DNA from 2 places in the Pseudomonas veronii genome. Region 2 is predicted to be linked to the other one. Evidence: predicted binding sites of a transcription regulator. Region 2 holds the regulator's gene; the other holds the start of a gene.
The links. The regulator sigma-54, encoded in region 2, starts transcription at its own class of promoters, with help from an activator protein. The targets are predictions, from matches to a motif close to ANTGGCATNNANNTTGCTNT.
Positions count from the first base shown of each region.

Region 1: the regulator sigma-54 is predicted to act here: its motif matches at 2,339-2,358, upstream of flgB (flagellar basal body rod protein FlgB).

Region 1 covers NZ_CP018420.1:5,301,351-5,306,042, forward strand. Annotated here, with positions in the region: gene flgE (flagellar hook protein FlgE) at 1-668, opposite strand, end outside; gene flgD (flagellar hook assembly protein FlgD) at 700-1,425, opposite strand; gene flgC (flagellar basal body rod protein FlgC) at 1,442-1,885, opposite strand; gene flgB (flagellar basal body rod protein FlgB) at 1,889-2,296, opposite strand; gene cheR (protein-glutamate O-methyltransferase CheR) at 2,600-3,427, opposite strand; gene PverR02_RS24170 (chemotaxis protein CheV) at 3,470-4,402, opposite strand; gene flgA (flagellar basal body P-ring formation chaperone FlgA) at 4,484-4,692, shown strand, end outside.
Region 2 covers NZ_CP018420.1:1,056,808-1,061,499, forward strand. Annotated here, with positions in the region: gene rapZ (RNase adapter RapZ) at 1-852, opposite strand, end outside; gene ptsN (PTS IIA-like nitrogen regulatory protein PtsN) at 855-1,319, opposite strand; gene hpf (ribosome hibernation-promoting factor, HPF/YfiA family) at 1,332-1,637, opposite strand; gene PverR02_RS04825 (RNA polymerase factor sigma-54) at 1,713-3,206, opposite strand; gene lptB (LPS export ABC transporter ATP-binding protein) at 3,404-4,129, opposite strand; gene lptA (lipopolysaccharide transport periplasmic protein LptA) at 4,129-4,662, opposite strand; gene lptC (LPS export ABC transporter periplasmic protein LptC) at 4,649-4,692, opposite strand, start outside.

The DNA of each region.
Region 1 (4,692 bases), 2.6 Mb from region 2:
TCGATCAAGGTGTAGGACTTCCATTGGTTGGAGTCCGTCTTCACCAGGTACTGCACCATCGGGTGAGCGTTGCCTTGGGTGTCGTACAAGGTGGTGCTGTACTGGGTGGTGAAGGTCTTGGTGTCGGTTGGGTTGAATGGCTTGGCCACCTGGTCGATCACCGGCTCCGAGGAGTTCAGGTTACTGCTGGAATCGACGGTGCTGGAGGCTTTTGGCGGCAGGTTCGACAAGTTGAGTTGCAGGTCGACCAAGCCACCCTTGACGATCTTGCCGTTGTCATCCGCCGCGTAGCCTTGCAGGCGCGAAGTACCGGTGTTGTTGGTGATGTAGCCGTCTTTGTCCGCACGGAAAGCACCGCTACGGGTGTATTCCAGCGAACCGTCGCTACCCTTCTGTACGAAGAAGCCACCGCCCTGGATCGCCATGTCCAGGATGCCGCCACTGTTGTTGACGTCGCCCTGGGTGAATTGCTGGGACACGGCCGCCAGGTTCACACCGTTACCGATGCTGTTCTGGCCGGTGCCCAGCTTGGACGCCGCGTAGATGTCCGCGAATTCCGCACGGGACGATTTGAAGCCAGTGGTCGCGACGTTGGCGATGTTGTTGCCGGTCACGTCCAGTTGTTTGTTGGCCGCATAGAGGCCGCTCAGGCCGATGTTAAAAGACATGTTTCTCTCCCTCTGCCGTATCTAGCCGGCTCTATGTACCGATAGTCTGAATTTGCGACAGCTTGACGCTGCCCATGCCGCCTGCAAGGTTGAGCAGCATTTCGCCGCCGGTCTTGCTCAGGGTCACGCTGGTGACCGTCGCCGGCAGCGAAGTCGCCAGTGCCACTGCGTCGCCCGCGTCATTCTTGGTGGTGGCCGTAAAGGTGTAAGTCCCTGCCGGGGCGACCTCACCGTCGGCGTTCTTGCCATCCCAGATGAAGTCGGAACTGCCCGCGCTCTGTGCGCCCATATCGAGGGTACGCACCACAACGCCGTCTTTGTCGGTGATCTTGACCGAGACGTTGCCCGTTGCCGCCGTCACTGCGACCGAGCCGGTCATGCTCTTGCTGGTGTCCACCAGCGCCTTGTCGGTCTGGGTAATGATCGAGCGACCGACCAGCGACGAAGCCTGCAATGCTTGCGACGAGCTGAAGTTGCTGGAAATGCTGTTTACCGAGTCGTTCAGGGTGTTGATGCCTTCCAGGCTACTGAACTGCGCCAACTGAGCCACGAACGCACCGTTGTCCTGAGGCGACAGCGGGTTCTGGTTCTTCAGTTGGGTCACCAACAGTTGCAGGAACGCATCCTTGCCCAGCGACTGGTTGCCCGTCGCCGTCTTGGTGGCGGTGCTGAGGCTGCTGTTGTCCGTCGCAGTCTTGACCTTGCTGTTGAACAGGTCCTGGACTGCCGAGTTGTTCGTCGTATCAACAATGGCCATTGTTTGGCGCCCCTTATCACTGACCCAGGGTCAGGACCTTCTGCATCATGGTTTTGGCGGTGTTCATCATTTCCGCGTTGGTCTGGAACGAGCGACTGGCAGAGATCATGTCAGCCATTTCCTCGACCACGTTGACGTTCGGGTAGTACACGTAGCCTTTTTCGTTCGCCGCAGGGTGATTAGGCTCATAGCGCGCTTCCAGATTGCTCTGGTCTTCAACCACGCCGAGTACCTGCACGCCTTGCCCGGCAGCGTCCTGATTCTGGAACAGCGAATCGCCGCCGCTGCTCTGGCCGCCCTGAAACATGGTGGCGAACACCGGGTGACGGGCGCGGTAGGTCTGGTCGATGCTCGAAGACACCGTCTCGGCGTTGGCGATGTTACTGGCGACGGTGTTCAGGCGCGTGGTCTGCGCGCTCATGCCACTACCGGCAATATTGAAAACACTGGCTAAGGACATGGCTTACTCTCCACGCAGGGCTGACATCAGCCCTTTGAATTTGCTGTTGAGCAGGGTGAAGCTGGCCTGGAAGTTCACCGAGTTCTCGGCGTAGGCCGATTGCTCCAACTGCGCGTCGACGGTGTTCTGGTCTATCGACGGCTGCATCGGCGTGCGATACAGCAGCGATTCGTCGCCACTGCTCAGGCCTTGCGCTTCGATATGACGGCTGTTGGTCATGTTCAAGGCGAAGGTGCCGTTCTTGGTCTTGTCCTGCTGTGCGGCGAGCACGGCGGAGAAGTCCAGGTCCCGAGCCTTGTAGTTCGGGGTGTCGGCGTTGGTAATGTTGTTGGCCAGGACTTCGGCACGCTGGGCGCGAAAGCCGAGGGCTTGTTCGTGGATACCGAGCGCTTTATCGAAGCTGATGCTCATGGCGGAAACCTTTAGGCTGACCTGCTGTTCGTTAACAGGGTTATAGCAAGGTGCATGCCAATCTGACTAAAGCCCATATATCAAGGGGTTACGCAGAGATTGCCGGCGGCAATGCCAGAAAAGCGGCAAGCGGTTTCCGCGTGGCGCCAGTAAAGCGGCAATCGGGAGTTGCCGCTTTTACCTTGCCGCAAAACAAATGTGGGAGGGGGCTTGCCCCCGATAGCGGTGGTTCAGTCATAGATACTGAGACTGACACACCGCTATCGGGGGCAAGCCCCCTCCCACACTTTGACTGCGTGCGACTTACTTGGCCTGGTAAATGATCCCAGGACTGCACTGCACCATCTGGAAATGATCCGGCAGGCCGTTCAGCGCCTCGGATGCACCGAGGAACAGATACCCCCCGCGCTTGAGCGTGCCGTGGATGCGTAGCAAGATGTCTTTCTTCACTTCGGCCGAGAAGTAGATCAGCACGTTACGGCAGAACACCATGTCGAACTTGCCCAGGCTGGCGTAGCTGTCGAGCAGGTTGAACGAGCGAAACTCCACCCGGTTCTTGATCGGCGCCTTGACCGCCCAGCGCCCCGCCCCTTTCGGGTCGAAGTAACGCTGCAGGCGTTCCGGGGACAAACCGCGGCCCAGGGCCAGGCTGTCGTACTCGCCGGTCTTGCAGTTGGTGAGCATGGTGCCCGACAGATCGGTGGCGACAATTTGCGCGCCGGCCTTCAACTGGCCCATGTTCGTCCGCTCGAACTCGTCGATCGCCATCGAAATCGAGTACGGTTCCTGCCCCGAGGAACAGGCTGCCGACCAGATCCGCAAACGCTGACCCGGGCTGGCCTTGATCGCCTCCGGCAACACTTTGCTCTTGAGTACCTCAAAGGGGTAGGTGTCGCGAAACCATAGGGTTTCGTTGGTGGTCATGGCATCGACCACCATTTCCTTGAGCCCGCTGCGCGGCTGGCTCTGAATCCGCTGGACCAACTCACCGAGGGACTTGATGCCCTGCTGTTCCATCAGTTTGTTGAGACGGCTGGATACCAGATACTGCTTGTTTTCACCGAGCAATATGCCACAGGCTTTTTCCAGGAAGACCCGGAACTGTTCGAAATCCAAATTACCCGTAGACAATGATACCGCCTCTTAAATCGTGTGACCGCCAGGGAAATTCCCCTAGCCGTGATCTGCTGCCTTGATCCGGTCGACTACCCGGGATGCCAGGTCATCAGGGCGGAACTTAGCCAGGAAGTCGTCAGCACCGACCTTCTTGACCATCGCCTGATTGAATACGCCCGACAACGAAGTATGCAGGATGATATGCAATTTTTGCATGCGTGGATCGTTGCGTATTTCAGCCGTGAGGGTATAGCCGTCCATTTCCGGCATCTCGATGTCGGAAATCATCATCAAGAATTCTTCTTCCGGCTTCTTGCCTTCATCCACCAGTTTGCGCAGGTAATCCAGCGCCTGGCGGCCATCGTTGAGCGCCACCACCTCAACGCCGATGGTTTGCAGGCAACGGGTCACCTGTTTACGCGCCACCGAGGAGTCGTCCACCGTCAGCACCCGCAGCGAAACCGCCTTGTGCGCCGTTTCGGCATCGACGACGCCAACCGAAATCGCTTCGGAAGTCGGTGCGACTTCGGCGAGGATTTTCTCCACGTCGATGATTTCGACCAACTGGTTGTCTACTCGCGTCACCGCCGTGAGGTAGTGATCGCGACCGGTGCCCTTGGGCGGCGGATGGATCTCTTCCCAGTTCATGTTGACGATACGTTCCACCGAGCGCACCAGGAAACCCTGGGTCTTGGTGTTGTATTCGGTAATGATCACAAACGGGTTTTCGCGGTCTTGCAGGCCGGCCGAACTCGTGGCCAATGCCAGGTCGAGAATCGGGATGGTCGCGCCACGGATGTTGGCTACGCCACACACCACCGGGCTCGACTTGGGCATGATCGTCAGCTTGGGACACTGCAGCACTTCCCGCACTTTGAACACGTTGATGCCATAGAGCTGCTTGCCGTCCAGGCGAAAAAGCAACAACTCCAGGCGATTCTGCCCTACCAGCTGTGTGCGCTGGTTTACTGAATCCATTACACCTGCCATGCCCAGACTCCTACGCTAAAACCTTTGGGGGTACGACGCGCACCCAACACTAAACGGCACGAGCTTTGCTTTTTATTGGCTATGGATATGAAAACGACAGTTTCCCGACGCACTCGCCACTCACGGTATCGCAGATTGCTCTGCGCCTGGATGGCGTTGTTTGCCGTGGGCGCAGGCATCACTGCCCGCGCCGCCGACGTCACCTTGCCTGATCTACTTATCGGCGTCACCCAAGGCTTTCTTGAATTCACTGTAGAAGATTATCTGGCAACCACCCAGACGCCAGGACG
Region 2 (4,692 bases):
AAGGTCGCGGTGGCGAACCTGGACGTTCTTGAGGGTTTGTTGCAGCATCTGGCCCAGGCGTTCGGTCAGGTAGACGGAACGGTGGTGGCCGCCGGTGCAGCCGATGGCAATGGTGACATAGGCCCGGTTGCTGGCGGCAAAGCGTGGTAGCCATTTGAGCAGGTAGCTGGAGATGTCCTGGAACATCTCCTCGACATCCGGTTGCGCGGCCAGGTAGTCCGCCACCGGCTGATCCAGCCCCGACTGGTCCCGCAACTCCGGCTTCCAGTAAGGATTGGGCAGGCAGCGCACATCGAATACCAGATCGGCGTCCACCGGCATGCCACGCTTGAAGCCAAACGACTCGACCAGAAAGGCCGTGCCGGGCTCGGGCTGGTTCAGCAGGCGGAGCTTGATGGCATCGCGCAGTTGGTACAGGTTGAGGCTGGTGGTGTTGATCTTGAGGTCGGCGAGGTCAATGATCGGCCCCAACAGCTTGGTCTCGTCCTCGATGGCTTCGGCCAGCGAACGATGCGGGCTGCTGAGGGGGTGACGTCGACGGGTCTCGGAGAAGCGTTTGAGCAGGGTTTCTTCGTCTGCGTCCAGGTACAGCACATCACAGTGAATGTGCTTGGCACGCACTTCCTCAAGCAGTGCCGGGAACCGCGAGAGGTGGCTGGGCAGGTTGCGGGCGTCGATCGACACGGCGACCAGTGGCTGTGCCAGTTCGGTGTGGATCAGCGCGCGCTCCGCCAACTCCGGCAGCAGGCCGGCGGGCAGGTTGTCGATGCAATAGAAGCCGTTGTCCTCAAGAACGTTGAGGGCGGTGCTTTTACCTGAGCCGGAGCGGCCACTGACGATGATCAAACGCATGATTACTGCTCGATTTGTTCAGCCAGGACAACCTGATACAACGCCTCATTGCTGCTGGCACTGCGCAGTTTGTCGCGTACTTCCTTGCGGTCAAGCATGCTGGCGATCTGCCGGAGCAGTTCCAGGTGTGCATCGGTGGCGGCTTGCGGGACCAGCAACACGAACAGCAGGTCGACCGGGGCACCGTCGATGGCGTCGAAATCGATGGGAGCGTCCAGGTGCAGCAGGGCGCTGACAGGTGTCTCGCAGCCTTTGAGGCGGCAGTGAGGAATGGCGATGCCGTTACCAAAACCGGTCGAGCCGAGTTTTTCACGGGCAATCAGAGCCTCGTAGACATCTTGCATCTCCAGCTCAGGCACTTGTTTGCTGATCAGGTTGGCAATCTGTTCGAGGGCTTTCTTCTTGCTGCCCCCCGGCGCGTTCACAAGGGAACGGCCGGGAGTCAGGATGGTTTCAAGTCGGATCATGGGTGGGGAGTGTTAGCGGCCGGTGCCCTGTAGGAGGCTCTGCTGCTTTTCCTTATGCTTTTTGATTTGGCGATCCAGCTTGTCGGTCAGGTCGTCAATGGCGGCATACATATCAGAATGCTCAGCATTGGCGACGACTTCTCCGCCGGGTATACGCAAGGTGGCTTCGATTTTCTGCTTCAGCTTTTCGACAGTCATAATGACTTGCACGTTGGTGATCTTGTCGAAATGCCCCTCAATTCGTTTGAGTTTTTCGCCGATATAGGTGCGCAGCGCGTCGGTCACTTCCAGTTGGTGTCCACTGATATTGACTTGCATACAGCTTCTCCTTCGTTGCCAGTGCATAAAGCGGCAGGCAGAGATGCCTGCCACTGGAACGCTGTGGCCTGCCCGTCACATCAAACGCTTACGCTCGCTGGAAGGCGCGATCCCAAGGGACTCGCGGTACTTGGCGACGGTTCGACGGGCGACCTGAATGCCTTGTGCCTCCAGTAAACCAGCGATCTTGCTGTCACTCAACGGCTTTTTCTGATTTTCCGCGGCAACCAGTTTTTTGATGATTGCGCGGATCGCCGTGGACGAGCATTCGCCGCCTTCGGAGGTGCTGACATGGCTGGAGAAAAAGTATTTCAGCTCATATATACCCCGTGGGGTATGCATGAATTTTTGCGTCGTTACCCGGGAAATCGTCGATTCGTGCATGCCCACCGCTTCTGCGATGTCGTGCAGGACCAGCGGTTTCATCGCTTCGTCGCCGTACTCAAGGAAGCCGCGCTGGTGCTCGACGATTTGCGTGGCCACTTTCATCAGGGTTTCGTTGCGGCTTTGCAGGCTCTTGATGAACCAGCGCGCTTCCTGCAGTTGGTTGCGCATGAAGGTGTTGTCGGCGCTGGTGTCGGCGCGACGGACGAAACCGGCATATTGCGGGTTGACCCGCAGGCGCGGCACCGATTCCTGGTTCAGCTCCACCAGCCAGCGTTCGTTGTCTTTGCGCACGATCACATCGGGGACGACGTATTCGGCTTCGCTGGACTCGATCTGCGAGCCCGGACGCGGGTTGAGGCTCTGCACCAGCTCGATGATGTGGCGCAGGTCGTCTTCCTTGAGCTTCATGCGGCGCATCAGCTGGCTGTAGTCGCGGCTGCCCAGCAGGTCGATGTAGTCGGTGACCAGGCGTTGGGCTTCAACGAGCCAAGGGGTCTTGGCGGGCAGCTGGCGCAATTGCAGCAGCAGGCACTCGCTGAGGTTGCGCGCGCCAATGCCGGCGGGCTCGAACTGCTGGATGCGGTGCAGGACGGCTTCGATCTCGTCCAGTTCGATGTCCAGTTCCGGGTCGAAGGCTTCAAGAATCTCTTCGAGGGTCTCGTCCAGATAACCCTGGTTGTTGATGCAGTCGATCAGGGTCACAGCGATCAGGCGATCGGTGTCGGACATCGGCGCCAGGTTCAATTGCCACAGCAAGTGGCTCTGCAGGCTCTCGCCGGCGGAGGTGCGGGTGGTGAAATCCCACTCGTCGTCATCATTGCTGGGCAGGCTGCTGGCGCTGGTCTGGTAGACGTCTTCCCAGGCGGTGTCCACGGGAAGTTCGTTGGGAATACGTTCGTTCCATTCGCCTTCCTCCAGGTTGTCCACCGTAGGGGCGGTTTCCTGGTAAGAGGGTTCCTGCACGTCGGAATTGGGTTTTTGCTCGATGTTGTCGGCCAGCGGGTCTGCATTATCGAAGTCGTCGCCTTCTTCCTGGCGTTCGAGCATCGGATTGGACTCCAGGGCTTCCTGGATTTCCTGTTGCAGGTCCAGTGTCGACAATTGGAGCAGGCGGATGGCCTGTTGCAGCTGCGGTGTCATCGTCAGCTGCTGGCCCATTCTCAGGACTAGCGATGGTTTCATGGCAGGGGCTTAACACCTTATTCGCCGGCGCAATGCGCCATCCACGACAGGGCGCGTGAGCGCCAAACATAAGCAAATTATATGCCTGATATCGGGGGCTTTGCCTAGAGCGCGGTAACAATAAAAATCCGGAGGTTTTCATTGACTCCCGCGCACCTTGGCGAACGGCCTGCCACCGCCTTTTTTTCCAGGCAGGCTTACAGGCGGAACTCGTGGCCCAGATACACTTCCTTGACCAGTTCGTTGGCCAGGATCGTGGCCGAATCGCCTTCGGCAATCAGTTGCCCATCGTTGACGATATACGCAGTTTCGCAGATATCGAGGGTCTCGCGGACGTTGTGGTCGGTGATCAGTACACCGATGCCCTTGGCCTTGAGGTGATGGATGATCTGCTTGATGTCGCCGACCGAGATCGGGTCGACACCGGCAAACGGTTCGTCCAGCAGGATGAACTTCGGTGCAGTGGCCAGGGCGCGGGCAATCTCCACGCGGCGGCGTTCACCACCGGACAAACTCATGCCGAGGTTGTCGCGAATGTGGTTGATGTGGAATTCCTGCAGCAGGCTTTCCAGCTCCTTGCGGCGGCCGTCGCGGTCGAGTTCCTTGCGGGTCTCGAGGATCGCCATGATGTTATCGGCAACCGACAGTTTGCGGAAGATCGACGCTTCCTGGGGAAGATAGCCGATACCGGCGCGCGCACGGCCGTGCATCGGCTGGTGGCTGACGTCGAGGTCGTCGATCAGGATGCGACCTTGGTCCGCTTGGACCAGGCCGACGATCATATAGAAACAGGTGGTCTTGCCGGCACCGTTGGGGCCAAGCAGGCCGACGATCTGGCCGCTGTCGATCGACAGGCTGACGTCGCGCACGACCTGACGGCCTTTATAGGCCTTGGCCAGATGCTGGGCTTTCAGGGTTGCCATTACTCGGCCTTCTTCTTCGGCTGGATAACCATGTCGATACGTGGACGCGGTGCGGTGACCTTGGTGCCGTTGGCGCGACCGGCGTTGGCAACCTGCTTCACGGTGTCATAGGTGATTTTTTCACCTTCCGTGGAGTTGCCGTCGGGGCTGAGTACCTTGGCCTGGTCGATCAGCACGATGCGATTTTGCTGGGCGTGATACTGGATGGTTTTGCCGTAGCCCTTCATCGGGGCGGTGTCGGTGGCAGCCTGCTTCTGTTCGAAGTAGGCCAGGTTGCCCACCGAGGTCACGACGTCAATGTCGCCAGCAGGGGTGCGAGTCAGTGTCACCGTGTTGCCGGTGATCTTCATCGAGCCTTGGGTAATGATCACACCGCCGGTGTAGGTCGCGACGCCTTGCTTGTCATCGAGCTGTGCATCGTCGGCCGAAATGTGGATCGGTTGCTGGCTATCGTTCGGCAGAGCCCAGGCGCTCACGCTTCCCAGTGCTGCGCCCAGACTGAGCAAAATAGGGAGGGTTTTAACGAGCCTCATACTGTCCTCTTACGTTCGATAGCAGGTGTA